DNA from 3 places in the Flaviflexus ciconiae genome. Region 2 is predicted to be linked to each of the others. Evidence: riboswitches for the same ligand, from Rfam matches in the RefSeq annotation. Region 2 holds a riboswitch; each other region holds the start of a gene.

Region 1 (2,261 bases), 1.3 Mb from region 2:
TTTTTGAGACCCGGGTAAATTCCTTGGACGGGAGCCACGACGAGAGAACAATAATGCCCTCAACCTTAAGCTCAAGCATGGAATGAACAGCCGTCACGAGCTTGGTCGGGGAGTTGGCTCCATGGGAAACGATCACATTCAGATCGTGAGTGTTTGCTTCAACCTCAGCACCTTCGACTGTCTGAGTATCATGCGGATTCCCAATGTCGTTAAGAACAATTCCGATTGTGTGCGTAGAGGAACGTAGTGATCTCGCCCCGAAGTTTGGATGATAGTTTAGCTCCTTCATTGCCTGAAAGATCTTCGTACGATTTTCTTCCGAGACCCCGGGCTCTCCTCGGATCGCGCGAGAAGCGAGCCACTTTGATACCTGCGCTCGTTCCGCAACCGAGAGAATAGTTGGGCGAGCTCTCATTGGTGTGCCTTTCACGTAACAATTCGTAGGGGTAGGAGTGAAGTCGCGGGGCGGGCTGATCATTGATCAGAGACTTCTGTCAAAGGAGCGATGCGTTATGTTAACCGCTCTCCATTAATAGTGACAGATTCAAGTGAACGACTTGTGAACGTGATAGTGAAGCAAAAGAGGCCACTACCTTCGGGCAGAGTTGCGTTACAGGTTACGGGCATGAGGATCCGTGTGGCCATCAGCGGAATTCCATCGAACCAAGAAGGCTTCCTGCATGGGCTGGCGGGGTGGAACTAAGCGCTGATGCGATAACGTTGAAGTAGTCTGAATGAGGCCGTACAGGCGAGCACATCCACAGGCACTACGCCCTATTGGCACGCTACCGCGGCAGTGTCCCCCTCCGAAATACTGCGCGCCTTCCTGCTCCAGTCCACCGTTACAATCCTTCAACGCCTCCACGATTGAGAAGTGTTGCGATGGTCGACGACATGTACCTGCAGACGAGCAAACCAACTCATCAACGCGTAAATTGGGTTGACAGTTGTAAAGTTTGTGGACCGCTGTTAGGATCGCATCGGATCAAGAAGCTCGACGTTAAGCCTCTCAGCTTGTCGACTGGCAACCGCGTATCGCACACGGTGCTCCTGAGGGAAGATCTGCCCCCGAGCATAAGCACGGGTGGAACTAGCGATTTAAGGATATTCCCATGTTGGATGAAAATCCCCCTTCTGAGCAAGATGCTCAGCGCCGTTCGGAGAACAGCGAAGAAAAGACAGCGATGATCGTCACGTCCCCCAATGGCGCGAAGGTCGGTATCGCGCCTCTAGGTACTGGGTGCCGGAACTATTCCCCGGGCCACAGCATTCACTCCATCCACGCCCGGTTGGGTGGCCAGAGCCGGGACTGGGTGCAGGCGCGGGTCCTCATTGTCGAGGGTAACTACATTGAGTTTGTCACGGAGACAGGCACGTGGCGCCGATGGAACCACAACGCCTCGCTGCTACGAAGAATTGCCGAGGTGCCGGAACTCCTGCCTGGAGTTAAGGCGGAATGGTCCGAGCGCTATTATCTGCTCAAAGTTGAAGTGGATGGGGTGGGCTACCTGCTCTCGCTTGCCGAAAGTGATGAGAAAGCCTGCATGACCTGGTGACGACCGGAACGAAGGGCTGATCGGCAAACCTGCGCCCAGGCCCTTCGTTGGTGGAAACGTCAACTCGTAATGTAGCGGGTTTAGGGCCAGTATGCGGAACGCGAGCTATCCCAAGGGCATAGCGCTCCCGACCGTCCGCTCTGGCCCTAAACCCTCACCCATGCAGACTCTTCCTTATTGGAAGGCGGCAAAAAACCCATGACGGTTCACTGCGGCCTGTTGGTGTTGCTATTCCAAAACCAACGTGGGATCTCCCTGGCCTTCTTAGGTCCTTTATGCAGCTATCAAAGGCTGGATTACCCGGTGTTTCGAGGGATGCAACAGGGCGCCTCCGCTAGTTGCGACTACCGGTCTCCGGTGGTCATCCAGAGTGGCCCTCAAATGTATAGTTGGCGCCTACGAGATCCACCTTGAGCAAATGCAACTATCGCTGCCTGTTCTTGATCAGATCCTCACGCGCCTTAATGAGGGTGGGGAAGTCACCGCCGGGACCGTAGGCAATGTAGCCGGGGGCGAGGTGGTCGTGTCCCTGCTCCTCGGAGTAGCGAATGTCCTGGTAGGTTCCGCCGGCTTGGCGGATCACGAACATAGCGGCGGAAACATCCCAGGCGTTGACCGAGGCGCCAAAAGCTGAGTCTGTCCATCCTGCCGCTACGTGGCAGAGGCTGAGTGCTCCGGAACCGGTCCTGCGAACTGAAGAGAAGT
Region 2 (2,261 bases):
CGCACTGCTTCTCATCCAGCCAGCGATTCTCTACTTCAACCCCGACATCCTCGGCGTCCTTGTCTTCGCGAACCTACTCATCCTCCCCGCCGCCATCCTCTACCTCCACGACATCCTCCTTGCCGCACCACTGAGGGCATACGGTAGCCACGAGTAGCCCAGGGATCAGGGGCAGGTATCAGGGAAGCAGTGTGAGCAAGCTGGTGCCACCCTTACCGCAGGCTCCGCACTGGCATACGACGCAGTACCGGCTCCCGGATCGGTCTCGGCCACGGATTCGGCCCATGGCGCCCGGTTCAGCCTTGAGCATCAGCGCTGCCGTGGCTCCGCGCTTTGTCTAAGCTCCGCTTACACTCTGTCACCGGGTTCGTTCTAACGGGTGGCTACACCCTGGTACCGGGTCTGGACAAACCTCCGGCTCCATCCTGGTACGGGCCCTGCCCTGGTCTCCGGCTTGGCCAAGGCTTCCAGTTGAGTCCTGTCCGTTCACGGCCAGGCGAGCATCCTCCGGAATTTGGGTTGCTAAAGGTCCACCCATGGGACGAGATGCCATGTGTTCCAACCCAATGCGTGTCGGGTGTGACAGGCATCTCTAAAACGAACATGTATGACACAGAGAACTGGGGAGCCTTCTGGGTTCTCCGCAACTGAGTGAACATACTTGTATGCTTGAGAACCAGGAAAAGTGACCGCGACATTTGCCTGCTATTGCACCGAATAGTCATTGTCCTCAAGCTTCCCATGGTTGCATGCCGCGGCTGCTTGGTTGCGGTTTGGGGGGCGGTGTCGTCGCTCTTCAGGAAGCTACCGATCGGTAGCTGCAAATCGCTAAATTTGACCGAATAATGCCATGAGATTACCTGATCTCACGTAATGGGCAGCGGTGTCTTGACATGCGGACTAGGGACCGTGTTATTCTGGCCGTGGTCCAGAGAACCAGCGAAGAGCCCCGGCTAGCTGGTCGACAACCCCTCACGTGCGAGGGGTGCCCCGGGTGATGACCAGGCCTCAATCGGCAAGCGAAGCACCGTTCGCGGTGGGAAAGCACGAAGGAAAATAGCATGACATTCACGAATATCTACCAGACGACAGGGCAGTCCGTCCGAGTATCGGCTACGCACCGAATTCATCGAATGTATATGCGCACGCATAAGTCCATGGCCTGATCCGGCCAACGCGATCTACACCTGGGAATCTCATTATCCCTCCAGCGTCACTTACGCACCTTCACACATCAGCTCCAATTCGGAGCACTCTGCTAAACCACTTTTAGGATTTACGATGACTATCCAGCTGCCCTCATCAAACCAAACCCGTTCCAGCTACCGCGTTCCCGCCCTCTCGATCGATCTGTCTGCCCTCGGTGCAGAAGTGCTCGACACCGATACCGACTTCGGTGAGGACTTCCCGGTAGAAACCTGCAACTTCGGCCGCCTGGCTTCCATGAGCTCAGCGGCACTGACCGATGGTCTTGCAGGAATCACCCTCGGAGCCTCCTTCCTGCTGCGCTCCGATCTGCACCTGCGGGATTGCAGGCTCGATGCCATCCGCGCAGCCGTGAAGCTCACGTCCCGGATTACCGGCCCCATCTTTGCTTCCGTCACCGCCGACGAGGTCGGCAACGCCGCCCTCGACCTGGTCAAGGACACGGGCGTTGGTCTCGAGATCCACATCCCGCACGGCGAACTAGATGCCGCTCTCGATCTGGTTCGCCGTGCGCAGGATGCTGGTACTCCAGTCACGGTTGCCCTGACCGGTGATACTGCTCAGTCGATTGATCTCACTAAGCTCGGTACCGCTGTTGATACCGTTCGCCTGCGCGAACAGGATCCCCACACGGCGCGCGAGATCCGCTACTCCTTGCGCTCCGCAGCACTGGAAGCCGGGCACGACCTCCAGGTTGTCTGCGATCTCTTTATGATCGTCTCGGCATGCACGATGGATGCGGAGGAGCGCGGCAATCTTATCTCCGCCATAGGTGCCGATCGCTACGCAGAAGGCTCGGCACGTGTTCTCGGTACCGTCCACGACGTTGCCGACCACGTAGAATCCTGGCTGGCCCTTGGTGCCGGCGATGCATTCACGATCCTCCCGGGTTCCCTCCCCACCGATCTCGCGTCCACTGTCTGCGGCGTTCTTCCTCTTCTGCACGCACGCCGCGAAGCCGAGGCCGCTGCCTAAGGCAAAGCTTTCCTCGAATAGGCATAGAACACGGAATAAAGGTCTGGAAAACCGAGCATTAGCTCGGGAAGCCTGGTTGC
Region 3 (2,261 bases), 1.4 Mb from region 2:
AGGCCCTCACTCGTCACAAAATTGACATAGGGAGCATCAACGCCAGCAACGATAACCTCATCCCACCTGCCGTGAAGCGCCGCCCTAGCATCTTCAACCTTGGTGACATGCGGGCGGCCATGCTGACAGAAGGCCTTCTCGACACTGTCAAAAACAAGGATTTCGCTCCATTCAAAAGTCTTCTTGGAAAAGCGCATGGCCTGGTGTTCGTGCTCGAACATATCTGTCCTATCCGTATCTAGCCCCGCCAGGGCAATCGAGTGGGGCCCGACCTGAGCCAGGCAGTGCCCCACGATGGGTGATTGAATTTCGGTCAAATCCTGTGGCACTGAGTGCGAAGAAGCGGCGCAGCCTCGTGGCTGCACCGCTGAGAAGACACCGCTGTCGCGGTGAAAGAGATGAATCAGTGCGGGGAGCTAAATGCTTCCCGCACTGATTCGAGGTTGATGAAGGTTAGATGCTTCGGGGTAGAGGTTTTGGCAGCTCAGGCCTCGAGTACTCGCATGGAGTGACCTCCGCTGCCACTCTGGTGATCGCTCTTATCAGGCCATTCGTCGCTCGTAGGATTCCCTTCGATTCGTGCAGTTCAACGGTTCCACCTTCAGAGTGCAGAAGGCGGATCGCGGTCACCAGGAAACGGGAGTGAGTCCATACCCGCCCCGAGCCTTCGCCCGAGATGATGTGAATGAACTTCCCATGGGTACCGGTGAGGATAACGGTTTCCCAGGTATCCTGGTCCGCTGCTTCGTAGTCTTCAGCTGAAAGATAGTGGCCGCTCTTGCTGGACCGGCATGAGCTACCGGAGTAGACCTCGGTGAATCTGTGCTTCTTGTCCGCCGGAGGATGCGCCTCACGGCGCTTGTTGTCGTTCATGATGTCCTTTGTCGCTAGCTTCCGCCTGGGCTTTTACCCAGGGGCCGATCTTCCCTTGGAGGCACCGTGTGCGATACGCGGTTGCCAGTCGACAAGCCAAGGGGCTTCACGTCGAACTTCTCGATCGATACTTCTATTATGGGCCCACGGGTCGGACAGAAATATTCTGCTTTTCTACCCGACCCGTGTTTCGACCTCGAGAGCTCAGCTGAAACAGCTGATTTCAATGGTCAGAACACACTGCGATTCGGCTGCCCTCGGCAGCGGCTTACAGGCTGTAGCCGCAGTCCGTTGGGCTCGGCGCAAGCGTGACTGGAGTTCCGACAACAGACCCGCTGGGCTCTTCCGAGTACACGGTCAGGAGGTGGTATCTTTCCGACCAGACAGTCCTCGCCTCGGGGTCCCGGGCAGCTATCTCCTGCACTTTGAGCAGGCGCTGGGGGTCGTGGTTCCAGCGGCGCTGGGTGCCTGCTTCTGTTCTGAAGTCGATGTAATGACCATCTACCGCGGTCACTTCGGCCGCGACTCTCCGCTCCTCAGAGGCAAGCCGGACCTGGATGAAATGGACACCGTGACCAGACTTGTATTTACTGCAGTCTTCCACAGTGACGTCTGGGCCTTCGATGAAAATGTATTCGTGCGCATCCGGCGCATCGTCCATGGGGTTCATAAGAATTTTCCTATATCGCATACTTCCTCCCGAGCTTTTGCTCGGGGGCCGATCTTCCTTCGGGAGCACCGTGCACGAAACGCGGTTGCTAGTCGACTAGCCGAGGGGCTTAGCGTCGAACTTCTCGATCTAGCTCTAAGTTACACACCCCGAGCACCCTGTCAAGCGTTAATCGAATTAACAACTTCAAAGATTCATTCAACCCACGAAAAATGCCCACCAACAGGGACCAGAGGGGGCGCTCCCGCCTTCCCATCAATGGGGAGACCAGCGGGTCAAAATAGAACTCATTATCGGCAAAGCTCAACGCTCCAGCGGGTTTCATAGGAACACGCGAGGCTTTTGACATCACTTACTGGTAGGACACAAACTCCGGCATCGGCTCCACCGCATAGGTCTCTTCCGGGGTGAGCATGGGAAGATCTTCATCAATGAAGTTCTTCCACCCCCACGCAATTCCTTCTGGAGCATCCTGGTGGAGGGCCCGCCAGGTAGCAGCTTTTGCCCCCTGGCTCCCCTGACCATCTGCATGGATCAGCAGAGCAACTTCAGATCGAGATAGATCGAGCTGGTCCCGATCGCGGATCATCTGAAGCTGGAACTGGTGAAGGATGACCACCTTCTGGGGAAGATCATTCGCCCGGACGTAGTCACTGAGGTAAGCAATAACCTCATTCACTTCATCGATCTCAACATGGCCGATCCGTGTAAGGGGCTC

The links. Region 2 has a riboswitch for S-adenosylmethionine ahead of EJ997_RS04985 (hypothetical protein). Riboswitches for the same ligand answer to the same signal wherever they lie in the genome.
Region 1: linked by a shared signal. The riboswitch ahead of EJ997_RS11705 (hypothetical protein) and the one ahead of EJ997_RS04985 (hypothetical protein) in region 2 are both predicted to bind S-adenosylmethionine.
Region 3: linked by a shared signal. The riboswitch ahead of EJ997_RS11585 (hypothetical protein) and the one ahead of EJ997_RS04985 (hypothetical protein) in region 2 are both predicted to bind S-adenosylmethionine.

What each region holds. Positions count from the first base shown of each region.
Region 1 is NZ_CP034593.1:2,609,090-2,611,350, forward strand. Features, by position in the region: gene EJ997_RS11695 (substrate-binding domain-containing protein) at 1-38, opposite strand, end outside; gene EJ997_RS14165 (LacI family DNA-binding transcriptional regulator) at 1-478, opposite strand, end outside; SAM riboswitch class IV at 984-1,099, shown strand; gene EJ997_RS11705 (hypothetical protein) at 1,113-1,556, shown strand; gene EJ997_RS11710 (inositol monophosphatase family protein) at 1,981-2,261, opposite strand, start outside.
Region 2 is NZ_CP034593.1:1,107,772-1,110,032, reverse strand. Features, by position in the region: gene EJ997_RS04990 (MusI family membrane protein) at 1-157, shown strand, start outside; SAM riboswitch class IV at 926-1,028, shown strand; gene EJ997_RS04985 (hypothetical protein) at 1,282-2,181, shown strand.
Region 3 is NZ_CP034593.1:2,587,016-2,589,276, reverse strand. Features, by position in the region: gene EJ997_RS11590 (hypothetical protein) at 1-221, opposite strand, end outside; gene EJ997_RS11585 (hypothetical protein) at 454-873, opposite strand; SAM riboswitch class IV at 884-999, opposite strand; gene EJ997_RS11580 (hypothetical protein) at 1,142-1,543, opposite strand; SAM riboswitch class IV at 1,558-1,673, opposite strand; gene EJ997_RS11575 (hypothetical protein) at 1,896-2,261, opposite strand, start outside.